Regions from separate parts of the Mycobacterium europaeum genome, predicted to be linked through region 2. Evidence: predicted binding sites of a transcription regulator. Region 2 holds the regulator's gene; the other holds the start of a gene.

Region 1 (9,413 bases), 2.3 Mb from region 2:
CGCAGTGCTTCTACCGCTTTTGCTCCGGCAAGTCCGCCGCCGATGATGACGAATCTGGTAGAGCCGGCCATGATCGTCACTCCGTTCCGCCGTTGACAAACTCAGCCTACGCCGGCGTGCTTACCGCAGGAGTTCTTGCAAGGTCAGCGCATTGCGCACCGCGTGCCCGCCCAGGTCGTTGTTGAAATACATCCACACGTCCTTGCCGGCGTCCCGCCACGCGGCGATGCGGTCGGCCCACTCGCGCAGGTCGTCGTTCGAGTAGGAGCCGGCATAGATGGCGTCCTGATCCGGGCCGTGCATGCGGACGTACACCAGATCGGTGGTGGCCCTCGGCACGCATGCCAGCCCGGCGCCACTCATCACCACATAGGCGGCGTGCCGGCGTTCCAGGAGCGCGTAGACGCCGTCGTCGTTCCAGGACGGGTGGCGCAGCTCGACGGCCACCCGGATCGACTCCGGGACGCTGCCCAGAAAGGCGTCCAGGCGCGCGTCGTCGCGCTGCTGCTCGGGATGCAGCTGGACGAGCAGGACCCCGCGCCGATCACCCAGCAGTTCCCAGCAGCGTTCGAAGCGCTCGATCCACGGCCCCGGGGAGGACAGCCGCCGGTAGTGGGTCAGTCCGCGATGCGCTTTGACCGACATCCTGAACCCGTCCGGCAGTTGGTCGCGCCATCCCGCGAAGGTCGAATCCTTCGGCCAGCGGTAGAAGCTCGCGTTGAGCTCGACGGTGTCGAACACCTCGACGTAGCGGGCCAGCCGGCGCGGGGCGGGCAGCCCCGGCGGGTAGAGCACGTCCGCCCAATGGTTGTAGGACCACCCGGAGGTGCCGATCCGTACGGTCAACCGCACACCTGCCGGCGTACGTCGTCGTCCAGCGACATCCGGATGAGTGCGGCGGCCAGCCGCGCATTGGCCCGCGGCGCAAGAGCTCCCAGCTTTTCCGGCTGCGTGGGCAGACCGAGTTGCCCGGCCGCTGCGGTGGTGCGGTCGTCGAAATAGGGCCGCACCCAGGTCCACACGTCCTGGACCTCGCGCAGGTAGATGTCGGCGCCGGTATCCCCAATTCCCTTGAATTGCTTGAGCAAACGCTTCGCCGCGGCGATGTCGCGCCGGCTGCGCTCGGCGAGGCCCCGCAGGTCGCCGGAATACTCGTCGCGCACGCGTTCGGCCATCTCGGTGAGCCGGGTGGCCGAGCTTTCGTCGTAACGCACGTAGTGCGCGCGGCCGAAGGCGTCGATCATGGCCTGCCGGTCCGCGGCCAGCACCGCCTTCGGCGTCCGCAGTCCCGCCTTGAACAGTTCGCGCCCGGCGCGCATGGCGATGCCCGCGTCGATCGGCTTGCTGGCCAGCATGCAGATGACCAGCAGCTGAAACAGGGGCATCGGCTTGTCGTCGAGCTTGATTCGCGCCTCGGCGGCATAGGTGGTTCCGGCAACGTCAAGCAGCCGTCGCACCAGTTGCTCGCTTGCGGGCATACCCGATCACGTACCCGCGGCGAGTGCCGGCGAACCGCGCCGGCTCACTTGGGCGGCAGGCCGCGCGCGTAGCCGACGCCGCGGGCCACCCAGGCGTGAAGTTGACGTTTCGTGCGCAGTCCGGCGGCCTCCACCCGCACCCAGCCGCGAACGTCGCGGCCGCCCATCACCATCGGACCGACGTGGGCGCGCCGCAGCACTTTGTCCAGGTCGTCCGCCGGGACCCGGACGAGCAGGCCGCCCTGGCCGCTGACCGCCACCGACATGTTGCCGTTGACCAGGAAGGCGAGCCCGCCGAACATGCGTTTCTCCTCCACGCCGCGTTCGGCGGCCACGAGTTCGCGGATTTCGTCGGCCAGCTCTTCGTCGTAGGCCATGGGCGGCGTCAGTCGAGGTCCACGCGAATGGTCAGCAGGTCACTGCCCATCAGGCGCACCACCGCGCTGTTGAGCCGCGGCAGGTCGCCCAGCCGCTGCAGCGGGTCGTCGTCGGGCAGCAGATGCGCGGTGCCGCTGCGCCAGCGACCGCCGATGCGCAGCCGAACGGCGGGATTGGCCTTGATGTTGCGCACGTAGTCGGAGTATTCGCCGTGTTCGGAGACCATCCAGAACTGGTTGTCCACCACGCGCCCGCCGACGGCCGTGCGCCGCGGCTTGCCGCTCTTGCGGCCGGTGGTTTCCAGAATGATGCCCGGCATCTGCCGGCCCACCGGGTTGACGAGCAGCCGTTGCACGCGGTGGACCACTTGGCGTTTGAGAGTCACGGCTTCCATTCAACGCTGAGCCCCCGCCGATGTCACCGGGCAACGAAAACAGCCGCCCCCTTTCGGAGGCGGCTGTTTTCGTTGTGCCGTCTTACGCCGCGTATGCGACGAACTGACCGGTGGGCAGGAACACGCCCCACTGGTTGAACGACGGGTTGAACACGACCGGGTAGTCACCCGGCTGGCCCGGCGGCGTCCACCGAGGCGGAAGCCCGTAGCCGACCGGGTCGTTGTAGTGGCCCGGCGGGGGCGTCAGACCGCCCTGCCCCGGCGGAAGGGGAGTGCCCGGACGGTTGCAGTTGACCCCGGGACCGCCGTTACAAATCGGCGTCCCCGGCGGCGGCAGCTGGCCCGGCGCCCGCACATCCGGGCCGGGCACGTTGGGCCCCGGAACGTTCGGGCCCGGCACGTTCGGGCCATTCGGGTCGGCCTGCGCCACACCGGCCCCGATGCCGAATGCCGCGGACGTGATGGTGCCGGCCATGAGCGCGCCGGCTGCGATTCTGTTCAACTTCATGATGAATCCCCTTGTCGAGCAGTTTGGCTGCCTACGCAGCTGAACCAATTGACTTGGTGATTCGCTCACCCCATCGCCCCTACGGGCAGTCGAACCTCCAACCACGCAATACCCGGCGGGTGGATGCGGAAAACCTCTTCGCCGTATTTGCTGCGTCGGCCCAGGTCCGTGCGGTCGGGCAGCAAAGCACCCCTGGCCTCATGCCGGGCGGGGGCAGGGACCCTTGCCGGCGTTCCGGCAAACCTCACATCAGGCAGCCAGCGTCGCGGGCTCGGCGTGCGGTTCCAGCGCCTGCGCGACGATGTCGGCGACATCGGTCATCGGCCGCACGTCCAGCGCGGAGAGCACCTCGGCGGGCACGTCGTCCAGATCGGGCTCGTTGCGCGCCGGGATGAAGACCGTCGACAGCCCCGCCCGTTGCGCGGCCAGTAGCTTCTGCTTCACGCCGCCGATCGGCAACACCCGCCCGTTCAGGGTGACCTCGCCGGTCATGCCGACATCCGAGCGCACCTGGCGTCCGGTCGCCATCGACACCAGCGCGGTCACCATGGTGACGCCGGCCGACGGGCCGTCCTTGGGCACCGCGCCGGCGGGCACGTGCACGTGGATGCGCCGGTCGAGGGCCTTGGGGTCGACCCCCAACGCCTGGGCGTGGGAGCGCACATAGGACAGCGCGATCTGCGCCGATTCCTTCATCACGTCACCCAGCTGCCCGGTCAGCTGCAACCCGGCTTCACCGTCGGTGGCGCCGGCTTCGATGTACAGCACGTCGCCGCCCAGGCCGGTGACGGCCAGGCCGGTGGCCACGCCGGGCACCGCCGTGCGCTCGGCCGATTCCGGCGTGAAGCGCGGGCGGCCAAGGTAATCCACCAGATCCGGTTCGTCGAGGGTGATCGGCTCGGGCGTTTCCGCCAGCTTGGTGGTCACCTTGCGCAGCGCCTTGGCCAGCAGCCGCTCGAACTGCCGCACCCCGGGCTCGCGGGTGTAGTCGGCGGCGATCTTGCGCAACGCCGCGTCGGTGATCGTCACCTCGTCGTCGGTCAGCGCGGCCCGCTCCCGCTGCCGGGGCAGCAGGTAGTCGCGGGCGATGGCGACCTTGTCGTCCTCGGTGTAGCCGTCGATCTGCACCAGTTCCATGCGGTCGAGCAGCGCCGACGGGATGTTCTCGATCACGTTGGCGGTGGCCAGGAACACCACGTCGGACAGGTCCAGGTCCAGATCCAGGTAGTGGTCGCGGAACGTGTGGTTCTGCGCCGGGTCGAGCACCTCGAGCAGCGCCGCGCTCGGGTCACCCCGGTAGTCGGAACCGACCTTGTCGATCTCGTCCAGCAGCACAACGGGATTCATCGATCCCGCCTCGCCGATGGCGCGCACGATCCGGCCGGGCAGCGCGCCCACATAGGTGCGCCGGTGCCCGCGGATCTCGGCCTCGTCGCGCACGCCGCCCAGGGCGACGCGCACGAACTTGCGGCCCAGGGCCCGGGCGACGCTCTCGCCCAGCGACGTCTTGCCCACGCCGGGGGGACCGGCCAGCACCATCACGGCGCCGGAGCCGCGGCCGCCGACGACCTGCAGCCCGCGCTGGGCGCGGCGCGCCCGCACGGCCAGGTACTCGACGATGCGGTCCTTCACGTCGTCCAGCCCGTGGTGATCGGCGTCCAACACGCCGCGCGCGGCCTTCAGGTCCGTCGAATCCTCGGTCCGCACGTTCCAGGGCAGGTCGAGCACGGTGTCCAGCCAGGTGCGGATCCAGCCGCTTTCCGGGCTCTGATCACTGGACCGCTCCAGCTTGCCGACCTCGCGCAGCGCGGCCTCGCGCACCTTCTCGGGCAGGCCGGCCGCCTCCACGCGGGCCCGGTAATCGTCGGATCCGTCGGGTTCGCCGTCGCCGAGTTCCTTGCGGATGGCGGCCAGCTGCTGGCGCAGCAGGAACTCCTTCTGGGTCTTCTCCATGCCCTCGCGCACGTCCTCGGCGATCTTGTCGTTGACCTCGACCTCGGCCAGGTGGGCGCTGGTCCACTCGATCAGCACGCGCAGCCGCTCGGCCACGTCGACGGTCTCGACCAGTTGCCGTTTCTGCTCGCTGGACAGGTACGACGCGTATCCGGACGTGTCCGCCAGCGCCGACGGGTCGGTCAGCCTGTTGACGTAGTCGACGATCTCCCAGGCCTCGCGCCGTTGCAGCATGGCCAGCAGCAGCTGCTTGTACTCCGAAGTCAGGGCCTTGACCTCGTCCGTCGTCTCGGTCTCGGGGACCTCGGTGACCTCGACCCACAGCGCCGCGCCGGGCCCGGACGCGCCGGTCCCGATCTGCGCCCTGCGCTCACCGCGCACGACGGCCGCGGTACCGCCGCCCGCGATGCGTCCCACCTGCAAGATCTTGGCGATCACGCCGTGCGACGGGTAACGGTCGTCCAGCCGGGGCGCGATCAGCAGCTGCCCGGATTCGGTCGCCTGGGCGGCGTCGATCGCCGCCCGGGCGGCCTCGTCGAGCGCGATCGGCACGACCATGCCAGGCAACACGATGGTGTCGGTGACGAACAGCACCGGCATTGATTTGGCTTCAGCCATCAATCCTCCAAAACTGAGTCTGATGCGCTCAACCCTGCCCGGCGCCGGTTTGTTCCCGCGGGGTCAGGCCGTGACGAGTGTGCGGCCAGCCTCACACTCGGTGTCGAATGTGCGGCCAGCTTCACACCGGCGGGACCGGCCCCAGTCGGCGCAATTGCGTCACGTGCTTGGGCGACAGCTCCTCGAGGCAGGTGACGCCGAGCAGCCGCATGGTCCGGATCACGCCTTCGGCCAGGATGTCGATCGCGCGGGTGACGCCGGCTTCGCCGCCGGCCATCAGCCCGTACAGGTAGGCCCGCCCGACCAGCGTGCAGCGCGCGCCCAGCGCGATGGCCGCCACGATGTCGGCGCCCGACATGATGCCGGTGTCCAGCAGGATCTCGGTGTGCTTGCCGACCTCCCGCGCGACCGACGGCAGCAAATGGAAGGGCACCGGGGCCCGATCCAGTTGCCGCCCACCGTGATTCGACAACACGATGCCGTCGACACCGCGGTCGACGACGGCGCGGGCGTCGTCGAGCGTCTGGATGCCCTTGACCACCAACTTGCCCGGCCATTGGGCCTTGATCCACTCCAAGTCGTCGAAGGTGAGGCTCGGGTCGAACATGGTGCTCAGGTACTCGGCGACGGTGCCCGGCCAGCGGTCCAGCGACGCGAACGCCAGCGGCTCGGTGGTCAACAGGTCGAACCACCATTTCGGGTGCGGCACGGCGTCGAGCACGGTGCGTAGCGTCAGCGTCGGCGGGATCGTCATCCCGTTGCGGTTGTCGCGCAGCCGGGCGCCGGAGACCGGGACGTCGACGGTGGCCAGCAGGGTGTCGAAACCCGCATCGGCCGCGCGCTGCACCAGCGCCATCGACCGTTCGCGGTCGCGCCACATGTACAGCTGAAACCACTTCCTGCCCTGCGGAACGGCGGTCGCCAGGTCCTCGATCGCGCAGGTGCCCAGGGTGGACAGCGAGAACGGGATGCCCGCCTTGGCCGCCGCCGCCGCGCCGGCGATCTCGCCCTCGGTGTGCATCAACCGGGTGAAGCCGGTGGGCGCGATGCCGAACGGCAGGACCACCGGTGCACCCAGGACGTTCCAGCCGGCGGTCACGTTCGTGACGTCACGCAGAATCGTCGGATGAAACTCGATGTCGCGAAACGCTTGTCGGGCGCGCCCGAGGGAAAGCTCGTCCTCGGCGGCGCCGTCGGTGTAGTCGAACGCCGCCCGGGGCGTGCGCCGTCGAGCGATGCGCCGCAGGTCCTCGATGGTGTACGCGGTGTCGAGGCGGCGCCTGGTCGCGTCGAACTGCGGCCGCTTGAACCGGATCAGCGGCGCGAGATCGCGCACCCTGGGCACTCGTCGTTGGACGGCCTTCCGTCTTTTGGATTCCACAGTGTGCCACCGTAGTCACATGGAATCGGCGACCGACCCCTACGATCTGAATCGCTTCACCAAGGCTCAGGCCGCGGTCTACCCGCACGTCGTCGCGGAGTTGCGCGACGGGCGAAAACGCGGTCACTGGATGTGGTTCGTGTTCCCGCAATTGCGCGGTCTGGGCAGCAGTCCGACCGCCGATCGGTATGGCATCTCCTCGCTCGGGGAAGCCAAGGGCTATCTGCGCCACGACGTACTGGGACCGCGGCTGCGCGAGTGCACCCGGTTGGTGAACGAAGTGCAGGGCCGGTCGATCGGCGAGATCTTCGGCTCGCCAGACGACCTGAAGCTGCGCTCGTCGATGACGTTGTTCGCCCACGCGACCGACGACAACGCGGATTTCCTTGCGGTCCTGGACAAGTACTACGACGGCCAGCAGGACCGGCTGACACTGCAACGCCTAGGCCGGGCTTAAAATCCGCCAGCCGTGCGGTTCCACGACAAGCGTGTCCACCACCTCTTCGGGCGGGGCCGCCGATCCGCCGATGACCTTTCGGTGGGCCGTACCCAGCTCCGGCAGCGCCAGGCGCAGCGGCTCGTCGTCGATGTTGAGGGCGACCAGCAGCGCGTTGTCCCCGCAGCGGGCCTCGTACACGTAGTGCCGGTTTTCCAACCGCACCGGGCTGGTCGTCGCCCCGTGCAGCCATGGGTGACGGCGACGCAGCCCCACGAGGAACTGGTGCAACGCCCACATCTGCGCCCCGAAGGCATCCAATTCCATTGGGGGAGAGGTGAACTCCGGGCGAACCGCGTCGTCGCCGCCGTACCGCTCCTCCTTGACGCCGCGGAATCCCAGCTCGTCACCGGCGTACACGCTGGGCACGCCGCCGACGGTCAGCAGGATCACCAGCGCGTGTGCCACGTGCTCGGGGCGTTCGAGCCGGCTCGCGATGCGAGTGACGTCATGGTTACCGATGAAGGTGAGCGGGGCGAAGCGGGCCAGGAACTCGCCGTGGCGCTGCAGCGCCCAGTCCAGCTCGAAGAAGTTGCCGTCGTTGAGGCTGCTCCAAATCGCCTTCCACAGCTCGTATTGGGTGGCCGAGTCGAACGTGGCGGCCCGGACCACCGCGGCGTAGTCACCGTGGATGAGCTCGCCGACGAACCAGGACTCCGGGAACCGCTCGCGCACCCGGGGCAGTGTGGATGCCCAGAAGCGTTCCGGCACCGCGTAGGCCGCGTCGAGGCGCCAGCCGTCGGCGCCGCGGTCCAGCCAGTGCGTCATCACGTCGACGGTGTAGTCGACCACTTCGGGATTGTCGTGATTGAGCGTGATCAGCTCCGCGTGGCCCTCGAACGTGTGAAAGCGTCCGGGGCGCCCGCGAAACCAGCGCGCGGCGGCCTCGTCGTTGGGCGCCTCCCGGTAGCGGGGGAAATCCAGGCCGACGTGATTGAACACGCCGTCGAGCAGGATGCGCAGGCCGCGGCGACGGGCCTCGGCGACGAGGTGGTCGAAGTCGGCGTCGTCACCGAGCCGCGGATCGATGCGGTAGTGGTCGGTGGTGTCGTAACCGTGTGTGCGCGAGGCGAAGATCGGTCCCAGCGCGACGCCGGACGCGCCCAGCGCGATGGCGTGGTCGAACCAGTCGACGAGCCGCCGCAGCCGGTGTTGGTCCGGCTGCGGCGGCTCCGACGACACGGGGAAGGCGCCGACGAACCCCAGCGGGTAGACCTGCCACCAGATGGCGTGCTCTACCCAGGCTGGTGCCGTCACTGCGTCAGCCGACGGCAGCCGGCGTCTGGGAGGTGATGAGCGCTTGCGCCACGCCGGAGACGATCGCCGCGGCCTTCAGCGCCTCGTGGATGGTCTCCCGGCCCACGCCCGCCTCGCGCAGCGTGTGCTCGTGGGAGGCCACACAGTCCGGGCATCCGTTGATCGCCGACACCGCGAAGCACCACAGCTCGAAGTTCGCCTTCTCCACGCCGGGATTGGCGATGAGGTTCATCCGCAATCCCGCACGCAGGTCGTCGTACTTGCCGTCCAGGAAGCCCCGGCCACGGTAGAACACGTTGTTCATCGCCATGATCGATGCGGCTCCCAGCGCCGCGTTGTATGCCCCGGCGGACAGGATGTCGGCCGCCTCGGCGCCGATCTCGCTGATCACCTGGGCGTTCCGCGTCGCTGCGGCGGTAGCCAACAGGGTGCCCCACAGCTGTTCCTCGTTGAGCTCGGTCGTGCGCGTGATCGAGCCCAGGTTGAGCTTGAGGTCCTTGGCGTACTCAGGCAGTGCCTCTTTGAGGTTGTCTACGCTCATCTCGCCTCCTCAGCAGACCTTAGGCGACTAGGCCGAGGCCTTGAGCAGCTCGGTGGCGTTCAGCGTCGGGTCGCCCTTGCGCCAGTTGCAGGCGCACAGCTCGTCGGACTGCAGCGCGTCGAGAACCCGCAGCACTTCCTCCACGTTGCGTCCCACGGAACCGGCGGTGACCGAGACGAATTGGATCTCGTTGTCGGGGTCCACGATGAAGGTGGCGCGGTCTGCCACGCCATCGGCGTTGAGGACGCCGGTGGCCAGGCTCAGCTCACGCTTGATGTCCGAGAGCATGGGGAACGGCAAGGTCTTCAGGTCCTCGTGCTGGGCCCGCCAGTTGAAGTGCACGAACTCGCTGTCGATCGAAACACCCAGGACCTGCGCGTCACGGTCGGCGAACTCGTCGTTGAGCTTG
Region 2 (9,413 bases):
CCGACGACAACCAGCCGTCGGTGCAGATCCAGGTCTACCAGGGTGAGCGCGAAATCGCCTCGCACAACAAGCTGCTCGGCTCCTTCGAGCTGACCGGCATCCCGCCGGCCCCGCGCGGCGTGCCGCAGATCGAGGTCACCTTCGACATCGACGCCAACGGCATCGTGCACGTCACCGCCAAGGACAAGGGCACCGGCAAGGAGAACACGATCAAGATCCAGGAGGGCTCCGGCCTGTCCAAGGAGGAGATCGACCGGATGATCAAGGACGCCGAGGCGCACGCCGAGGAGGACCGGCAGCGTCGCGAGGAGGCCGACATCCGCAACCAGGCCGAGTCGCTGGTCTACCAGACGGAGAAGTTCGTCTCCGACCAGCGCGAGGCCGAGGGCGGGTCGAAGGTCCCCGAGGAGACGCTGTCCAAGGTCGACGGCGCGATCGCCGAGGCCAAGACCGCGCTGGGCGGCACCGACATCTCCGCGATCAAGGCGGCGATGGAGAAGCTGGGCCAGGAGTCCCAAGCTCTCGGTCAGGCGATCTACGAGGCCACTCAAGCGGCCGGTGGGGCCGGCGCTGACGCCGCCGGAGGCCCGTCCGGTTCCGCCGATGACGTCGTGGACGCGGAGGTGGTCGACGACGACCGGGAGTCCAAGTGACCCAGGGAAATCAAGAGGCCAACCCACAGGAGCAGGTGACCGTCACCGACAAGCGGCGGATCGACCCGCAGACCGGTGAAGTACGGCACGCCTCGCCCGGCGCAACGTCGGGCGAGGCGGCGCCGGCCGACGAGTTCGCCGGCGAAAGCCCCGAGGAGGCCGGCAAGGCCACCGAGTTGCTCGCCGACCTGCAACGGGTTCAGGCCGACTTCGCCAACTACCGCAAGCGCGCGCTGCGCGACCAGCAGGCCGCGGCCGACCGGGCCAAGGCCGCCGTGGTCACCCAATTGCTGGGCGTGCTCGACGATCTCGAGCGGGCGCGCAAACACGGCGACCTGGAGTCCGGCCCGCTGAAGTCGGTGGCCGACAAGCTCGACAGCGCCCTGACCGGGCTCGGTCTGACGGCGTTCGGCGAGGAGGGCGAGGACTTCGATCCGGTGTTGCACGAGGCCGTGCAGCACGAGGGCGACGGCGGCTCCAAGCCGGTGATCGGCACGGTCATGCGGCAGGGCTACAAGCTGGGCGACCAGGTCCTGCGGCACGCGTTGGTCGGCGTCGTGGACACGGTCGAGGACGAGGGTTCCGCGGCGGCCGAGGCGGCCGAATCGGACGATAAGCCCGGCGCGTCCGGTGAATAGACCACACAATCAGCACAACACAGCAGAAAGGTGGGAGGGGGTGACGCGACATGGCCCAGCGAGAATGGGTCGAAAAGGACTTCTATAAGGAGCTGGGCGTCTCCTCTGACGCCAGTCCCGAAGAGATCAAGCGCGCCTACCGCAAGCTGGCGCGCGACCTGCATCCGGACGCCAATCCCGACAACCCCGCCGCCGGCGAGCGATTCAAGGCCGTCTCCGAGGCGCACAACGTGTTGTCGGATCCGGCCAAGCGCAAGGAGTACGACGAGACCCGCCGCCTGTTCGCGGGCGGCGGCTTCGGCGGACGCCGGTTCGACGCGGGCGGTTTCGGCGGATTCGGCGCCGGCGGTGACGGCGCCGAGTTCAACCTCAACGATTTGTTCGACGCCGCCGGCCGAAGCGGCGGCGCGAACATCGGCGACCTGTTCGGCGGCCTGTTCGGGCGCGGCGCCGGCGCGCGTCCCAGCCGGCCGCGCCGGGGCAACGACCTGGAGACCGAGACGCAGCTGGACTTCGTCGAGGCTGCCAAGGGCGTGGCCATGCCGTTGCGGCTGACCAGCCCGGCGCCGTGCACCAACTGCCATGGCAGCGGGGCGCGGCCGGGCACCAGCCCGAAGGTGTGCCCCACGTGCAACGGTTCCGGCGTCATCAGCCGCAACCAGGGCGCGTTCGGGTTCTCCGAACCGTGCACCGACTGCCGGGGCAGCGGCTCGATCATCGAGCACCCCTGCGAGGAGTGCAAGGGCACCGGGGTCACCACCCGCACCCGCACCATCAACGTGCGGATTCCACCCGGGGTCGAGGATGGGCAGCGCATCCGGCTGCCCGGACAGGGCGAGGCCGGCCTGCGCGGCGCCCCGTCGGGCGACCTGTACGTCACCGTGCACGTGCGGCCGGACAAGGTCTTCGGCCGCGACGGCGACGATCTCACCGTGACGGTTCCGGTCAGCTTCACCGAATTGGCCTTGGGCTCAACGATTTCGGTGCCCACGCTGGACGGCAAGGTCGGCGTCCGGGTGCCCAAGGGCACCTCCGACGGCCGCATCCTGCGGGTGCGTGGGCGGGGCGTCCCCAAGCGCAGCGGCGGCAACGGGGACTTGCTGGTCACCGTCAAGGTCGCCGTGCCGCCGAACGTGGAGGGCGCCGCGGCCGAGGCGCTGGAGGCCTACGCGGCCGCGGAGCGGGCCAGCGGGTTCGATCCCCGGGCGGGATGGGCGGGCAATCGCTGATGGCCAAGAATTCACGGGAGGAATCCCGGACGTTCCTGATCTCGGTGGCCGCCGAGCTGGCCGGCATGCACGCCCAGACCCTGCGCACCTATGACCGCCTCGGTCTGGTCAGCCCGCGCCGCACTTCCGGTGGGGGACGGCGTTATTCGGAGCACGACGTCGACCTGCTGCGCGAGGTGCAGCGGCTGTCCCAGGACGAGGGCGTCAACCTGGCCGGCATCAAACGCATCATCGAGCTGACCAACCAGGTCGAGGCGTTGCAGGCCCGCGTGCAGGAGCTCACCGAGGAGTTGACGCAGGTGCGCGCCGGCCAGCGCCGCGATCTGGCGGTGGTGCCCAAGAGCACCGCCGTGGTGGTGTGGCAGCCGCGCAGACGGCGCGGCTGATCAGACCCTGATCGAAAACTGCGCGACCGCAGGCTCGCCCGGCCGCGCGCGATGGTAGCCACCGCGGCGCAGGGCGTCCGTCGGCGCGGTCATCGGCTCGAAGCAGACGATTTCTTCGGCCTTCGGCGCGAAGATCTGTGTCGCCGGATAGCCGCGTTCGAAGTGCACCTCCACGCGCCGGCCGCCGCCCGACACCGCGAACACCGCGCCGTCGGGCACCTGGTCATAGGCGTCGTCGAAGGCCTTGTCCCCCAAGGGCTCTGACAGCGCCGGCTGGGGTTCGGATTCGCCGGTGGGCAGCCCGAGGTGGTCGAGCTGCAGATGCCGCAGCGGCGGTGTCTCGATCACCCATTCGGCGCGCGGTACGTCGGGGAGCTGTAGGTAGGGGTGAAACCCGAAGCACAGCGGGACGGGCTGGGCACCGGTGGCGGTCACCGTGGCGCGCACCGTCAACGTCCGGGCGGCCAGCCGCACCGACACCGTCAGCACATGCGGGTACGGGAAGCTGGCCAGCAGTTGCGGGTCGGCGCCGAAATCGAGCTCGGCGATCAACTCGTCGGCCGCTTCGGTGGTTACCCGCCAGCCCGGGTGGCCGGCCAGCACCCCGTGGATCGGCAACCCGTTGGGGTCGGCGCGGACGCCGTTTTCGCCCGGTGTCAGCGTCGCCGTCACGCCTTCGGCGGTATAGGTGTTCGCGCCCAACCGGTTCGCCCAGGGATACAGGATCGGGATGCCCATCGTCTTGCCGGCCGTCACGTAGGCGTCCAGCCCGCGCCGTTGCCCCAGCAGCTCGATGCCGGCATCGCTCAGGGAGGTGCCGATCATGCCCGCCTCGGGCACGAACTGCGCGGCCACCGACGAGGCCGGGTCGCGCAGGGTGACGACGCGCATGCTTCCTCCACTCACCTCGACAGCGGGTCGTGCTGAATGCTCTCCGGCGGAGCACCTTTGGCGATCAGCGCGGCCTTGGTGGCCCGCACCATCGCCGGGCCGCCGCAGATCAGGATCTGCCGGTCGCCCCACCCACCGTATTTGGTCACCACGTCGGGCAGCCGCCCGGTCTGGCGCACGTGCAGGCCGCGGGGCGGCGTGACGTCGGGATAGTCGGCGGCCCACGCCGGGTCGGCGCTGTACTCCGAGACCGGCGAGACCGACAGCCACGGATTGTGGGAGGCCACCTGCCACAGGGTCGGCAGGTCGTAGAGCTCGCAGCGGTAGCGCGCACCGAAGAACAGGTGGACCCGTGGGTTCACCGCGAACCGGCACAGGTCCATGATCAGCGCCCGCAGCGGCGCCAGGCCGGTGCTGCCGGCGACCATCAGGACGTCGCCGCCGTCCCGGTCGACCCGCAGGCCGCCGTGCGGGCTGGACAGCCGCCACCGGTCGCCGGGCCGCGTTTCGCCGACGATGGCGGTGCTGACCAATCCGCCGGGGACCACGCGGACGTGGAACTCGATGCCGCCGCCCGGATCCGCCGGGATGGCGGGCGACAGGTAGCGCCAGCGGCGCGGGCATTGCGGGACCTGGACATTCACGTACTGACCCGGGTGGTAATCCATCGGCCGGTCGAGTTGCAGCCGGATCACCGCGATGTCGCGGGACACCCGCATGTGCTCGATCACCGTGCCGTCCCACCACGCCGGCCCCTCGTCGGCCTCCGCGGCACCCCTCATCACCCCGGTGATCAGGTTGAGCGACTGGCGGGCCGCGTCGTCGACGGCGTCGGTCCAGGCGTCGCCGAGCCGGGTCCGCAGCGTCGACAGCAACGCGCGGCGCAACGTGTCGTAATGCTCTGGCAGCACACCGTATTTGCGGTGGTCCCGGCCGAGCTGGGCGAGAAGCGCCACCGGCTCCTGGGCGCGCTGGGCGACGAGTTCGCCGTACACCCAGTGCATGGCGTGCGCGAAAGCGGCCCGCTGCCCGCCCATTTCGGGCGGGAAGAGGTCACGCACCGAGACGTCGAGGCCGAACCACTGGGTGTAGAACCGGCTCACGAGCTCGTTGCCGGGCCCCAAGTCGTCCTGCGCGAAGGCGTCGCGCAGTACCCGCAACGCATCGGTGTCCTCGAGCCCCACGGGGCCCGATTCTAGGCTGGTCGCGCGCCGCCGAGCCCGCTCTCAGCCCTGACCGACGGTGTTGGCCGTCCCGGTGCTGACGACGTTCGGTGAGCCCCAGTGATAGGTGACCGCGTTGCCGGTTCCCGAGGCGCTCACTGCGTCCGCGCTGTCGACCGCGACGCGGTTGCCGTGGCCGGAGACGCTCAGGCTGGTGCAGTGGCCGGTGACGGTGACGGTGTTGGTCTGGCCGCTGACCGACAGGTAGCCGCCGTGGCAGCCGATGGTCTTCGTCGTGCCGGTCCCGTTGACCTGCAAGGTGCCCGACTCCGGGACGGTCGTCGCCGACGGGCCGGCGCCGGCGAGGTCGGTGTGGAACGCGGCGACGGCCAGGCCCGCCAGTGCCAGCGCCCCGCCGGCGATGGCGAGCCTGAGGGCGGTGCGGGGCCGGCTCTGGCCGCCGGGTGGGTCTCGGTGCTGCTCGGTCTGCGTCATCTGCATCTGCGTCATCGCTTCGGGGGGTACCCCGTGCGCCGCGGTCTCCAAAACTCGTTAGAGTTGAGCGGAACACACTCAACCTTGACGGCGTTGCACAACGCGACAAGCATTTTCCCTACCTATGCGAACGGAGGCGTCGTGGACTCTTTCAACCCGACAACCAAGACCCAGGCGGCGCTGACCTCGGCGCTCCAGGCGGCCTCGGCCGCCGGTAACCCCGAGATCCGCCCCGCGCACCTGCTGATGGCCCTGTTGACGCAGGCCGACGGGATCGCGGGACCGCTGTTGGAGGCTGTCGGTGTCCAGCCCGCGACCATCCGCACCGAGGCCGAGCACCTGGTCGAACGGCTCCCGCAAACCAGCGGCGCCAGCTCGCAGCCGCAGCTGTCGCGCGAATCGCTGGCCGCCATCACCACCGCCCAGCAGCTGGCCACCGAGATGGACGACGAGTACGTCTCCACCGAACACGTGATGGTCGGCCTGGCCACCGGCGACTCCGACGTCGCCAAGCTGCTGACCGGCCACGGCGCCTCTCCGCAGGCCCTGCGCGACGCATTCGTCAAGGTGCGCGGCAGCGCCCGGGTCACCAGCCCCGAGCCGGAGGCCACCTACCAGGCGCTGGAGAAGTACTCCACCGACCTGACCGCCCGCGCCCGCGAAGGCAAGCTCGACCCGGTCATCGGCCGCGACAACGAGATCCGTCGCGTCGTGCAGGTGCTGAGCCGCCGCACCAAGAACAACCCGGTGCTGATCGGCGAGCCCGGTGTGGGTAAGACCGCGATCGTCGAGGGCCTGGCCCAGCGCATCGTCGCCGGCGACGTGCCCGAGAGCCTGCGCGACAAGACCGTCATCAGCCTGGACATGGGCTCGATGGTGGCCGGGGCCAAGTACCGCGGCGAGTTCGAGGAGCGGCTGAAGGCCGTCCTCGACGACATCAAGAACTCCGCCGGTCAGATCATCACGTTCATCGACGAGCTGCACACCATCGTCGGCGCCGGCGCGACCGGTGAGGGCGCGATGGACGCCGGCAACATGATCAAGCCGATGCTGGCCCGCGGCGAGCTGCGCCTGGTCGGCGCCACCACGCTCGACGAGTACCGCAAGTACATCGAGAAGGACGCCGCGCTGGAGCGGCGCTTCCAGCAGGTGCTGGTCGGCGAGCCGTCGGTGGAGGACACCGTCGGCATCCTGCGCGGCCTGAAGGACCGCTACGAGGTGCACCATGGCGTGCGCATCACCGACTCGGCGCTGGTCGCCGCGGCGACGCTGTCCGACCGCTACATCACCGCCCGCTTCCTGCCGGACAAGGCCATCGACCTGGTCGACGAGGCCGCCAGCCGGCTGAAGATGGAGATCGACTCCCGGCCGGTCGAGATCGACGAGGTCGAGCGCCTGGTCCGCCGCCTGGAGATCGAGGAGATGGCGCTGGCCAAGGAGGAGGACGAGGCGTCCAAGGAGCGGCTGGAGAAGCTGCGCTCCGAGCTGGCCGACCAGAAGGAGAAGCTGGCCGAGCTGACCACCCGCTGGCAGAACGAGAAGAGCGCGATCGACGTGGTCCGCGAGCTCAAGGAGCAGCTGGAGGCGCTGCGCGGGGAGTCCGAGCGCGCCGAGCGCGACGGCGACCTGGCCAAGGCCGCCGAGCTGCGCTACGGGCGCATCCCCGAGGTCGAGAAGAAGCTCGACGCCGCGCTGCCGCACGCCGAGGCGCGCGAGAACGTGATGCTCAAGGAGGAGGTCGGACCCGACGACATCGCCGACGTGGTGTCGGCGTGGACCGGCATCCCCGCCGGCCGCATGCTCGAGGGCGAGACCGCCAAGCTGCTGCGCATGGAGGACGAGCTCGGCAAGCGCGTCATCGGCCAGAAGAAGGCGGTGACGGCGGTGTCCGACGCGGTGCGCCGCAGCCGGGCCGGCGTCGCCGACCCGAACCGGCCGACCGGCTCGTTCATGTTCCTCGGGCCGACCGGTGTCGGTAAGACCGAGCTGGCCAAGGCGCTGGCGGAGTTCCTGTTCGACGACGAGCGCGCGATGGTGCGCATCGACATGAGCGAGTACGGCGAGAAGCACTCCGTCGCCCGCCTGGTCGGTGCGCCCCCGGGCTACATCGGCTACGACCAGGGCGGTCAGCTGACCGAGGCGGTGCGCCGCCGGCCGTACACGGTGATCCTGTTCGACGAGATCGAGAAGGCGCACCCGGACGTGTTCGACGTGCTGCTGCAGGTGCTCGACGAGGGCCGTTTGACGGATGGCCAGGGCCGCACGGTCGACTTCCGCAACACCATCCTGATCCTGACGTCCAACCTCGGGTCGGGCGGCAGCGAGGAGCAGGTGATGGCCGCGGTGCGCTCGGCGTTCAAGCCGGAGTTCATCAACCGGCTCGACGACGTGATCATCTTCCACGGCCTCGAGCCCGGCGAGCTGGTGTCGATCGTCGACATCCAGCTGGCCCAGCTGCAGAAGCGGCTGGCGCAGCGCCGCCTCACGCTGGAGGTGTCGCTGCCGGCCAAGCAGTGGCTCGCCCAGCGCGGGTTCGACCCGGTCTACGGCGCCCGGCCGTTGCGCAGGCTCGTGCAGCAGGCCATCGGCGACCAGCTGGCCAAGCAGCTGCTGTCCGGCGACGTGCACGACGGCGACACCGTCCCGGTGAACGTCAGCCCGGACGGCGACTCGCTGATCCTGGGCTGAGTTCTCCGTCTGCTCACGCCTAGAACTGCACCTGCGGCGGGGTCTGCTGCCCTTCCGGCGCTTGGTAGAACGGCCGCTTGTGCACTCCCGCGATGCCGGTGAAGAACGTCCACGGGATGGTCACCACACGCTGGTTCAGGCTGGCCGCCGCGTCGTTGTAGTACTGGCGCGCGAACGCCAACTGGTTCTCGGTGTCGGCGAGCTGCTCCTGCAGCTGCAGGAAGTTGGTCGAGGCCTTCAGGTCCGGGTAGTTCTCGGCGACGGCGAGCACGTTGGCGATCGCCCGGTCCAGCCGGCCCTGCGCCTGGGCCTTCTCGTCGACGCTGCTTGACGCCGCGGCATGCGCCACCCCCGCGCGGGCGGCGGTGACCTCCTCGAACACCGACTTCTCGTGCGCCGCGTAACCCTTGACCGTGTTGACCAGGTTGGGCACCAGGTCGGCACGGCGGGTCAGCTGCACGTCGATACCGCCGAGCGCCTCCTGCGCTTTCACGTCGAGCGTGCGCAGCGAGTTGAACGCGACGATGCCGAGCATGACCAGCCCGGCCAGCACGATCACAACGATGATCACGGTGATACCGATTGACATGTCCTTACCTCCTTCGGCCCAAGCCGGTCCGGTCTACCACGTACCGCCACCCCCGCCACCGCCGCCGCCCCAGCTGCCGCCGCTGCTGCTGAAGCTTGACCCGCCCGAGCTCGAGGAGGAACTCTGCGCAGCCGTGTAGGCGCTGATCGACGCCGACACCGCGGAGTCGAAGCTGGTGAACCCGCCGGACGACGAGTACAGCGTGGCCGGGCTGCTGTCGCGGGACGCCGGGTACCAGTCGGGGATCGGCGGCTCCGTCCCCGTCGCAGTGCGGTATTTGGCGGCCCACGCCTCGGCGGCGCCCAGGGCCACGGCATAGGGGATGTAGGCGATGAACAGGTCGCGGTGCGCGGCGTAGTCGAACCGGTCCTCGGCCGACGGTGTGGCCAGCAGCCGCTCGAAGCCGGCCGCGCGGGACCACAGCCGGCGACCCGACGGAGTGCGGCGGGTGCCGACGCCGCCGGCGAGCAACCCGATGCCGGCGATCGCGAACGCCGCGAACGGCAGGCCCCACATGGTCCACGTGAAAAAGCCCGCGAACCCGACGACGGCCAATGCGATGCCGACGACGACCAGCACCCGGCCGGCCCACTCCGCGGCGGCGGTCACCACGAGTGCCCGGGTGCGCGCCCAGGATCGGCAACTGGATACCAGCCGACCCTTGGCTTCCGACAGCTTCTC

What was found. The regulator HspR, encoded in region 2, represses chaperone genes until heat shock. The targets are predictions, from matches to a motif close to ANNTGAGTNNNNNNNACTCANNT.
Region 1: a site for HspR is predicted at 5,341-5,363, ahead of lon (endopeptidase La). Genes of this name have one in related genera too.

The regions. Positions count from the first base shown of each region.
Region 1 covers NZ_CP157315.1:1,919,418-1,928,830, reverse strand. The annotation lists gene U8D42_RS09115 (NAD(P)/FAD-dependent oxidoreductase) at 1-71, opposite strand, end outside; gene U8D42_RS09110 (DUF72 domain-containing protein) at 121-846, opposite strand; gene U8D42_RS09105 (endonuclease) at 843-1,478, opposite strand; gene U8D42_RS09100 (TfoX/Sxy family protein) at 1,523-1,855, opposite strand; gene U8D42_RS09095 (nitroreductase family deazaflavin-dependent oxidoreductase) at 1,864-2,250, opposite strand; gene U8D42_RS09090 (hypothetical protein) at 2,333-2,758, opposite strand; gene lon (endopeptidase La) at 3,008-5,329, opposite strand; gene U8D42_RS09080 (alpha-hydroxy acid oxidase) at 5,451-6,710, opposite strand; gene U8D42_RS09075 (DUF1810 domain-containing protein) at 6,730-7,167, shown strand; gene U8D42_RS09070 (alpha-amylase family glycosyl hydrolase) at 7,153-8,463, opposite strand; gene U8D42_RS09065 (alkyl hydroperoxide reductase) at 8,468-9,004, opposite strand; gene U8D42_RS09060 (peroxiredoxin) at 9,032-9,413, opposite strand, start outside.
Region 2 covers NZ_CP157315.1:4,234,521-4,243,933, reverse strand. The annotation lists gene dnaK (molecular chaperone DnaK) at 1-653, shown strand, start outside; gene grpE (nucleotide exchange factor GrpE) at 650-1,291, shown strand; gene dnaJ (molecular chaperone DnaJ) at 1,342-2,520, shown strand; gene U8D42_RS19560 (heat shock protein transcriptional repressor HspR) at 2,520-2,906, shown strand; gene U8D42_RS19555 (aldose 1-epimerase) at 2,907-3,797, opposite strand; gene U8D42_RS19550 (FAD-binding oxidoreductase) at 3,809-4,981, opposite strand; gene U8D42_RS19545 (DUF3060 domain-containing protein) at 5,024-5,470, opposite strand; gene clpB (ATP-dependent chaperone ClpB) at 5,597-8,143, shown strand; gene U8D42_RS19535 (LemA family protein) at 8,163-8,732, opposite strand; gene U8D42_RS19530 (DUF2207 domain-containing protein) at 8,766-9,413, opposite strand, start outside.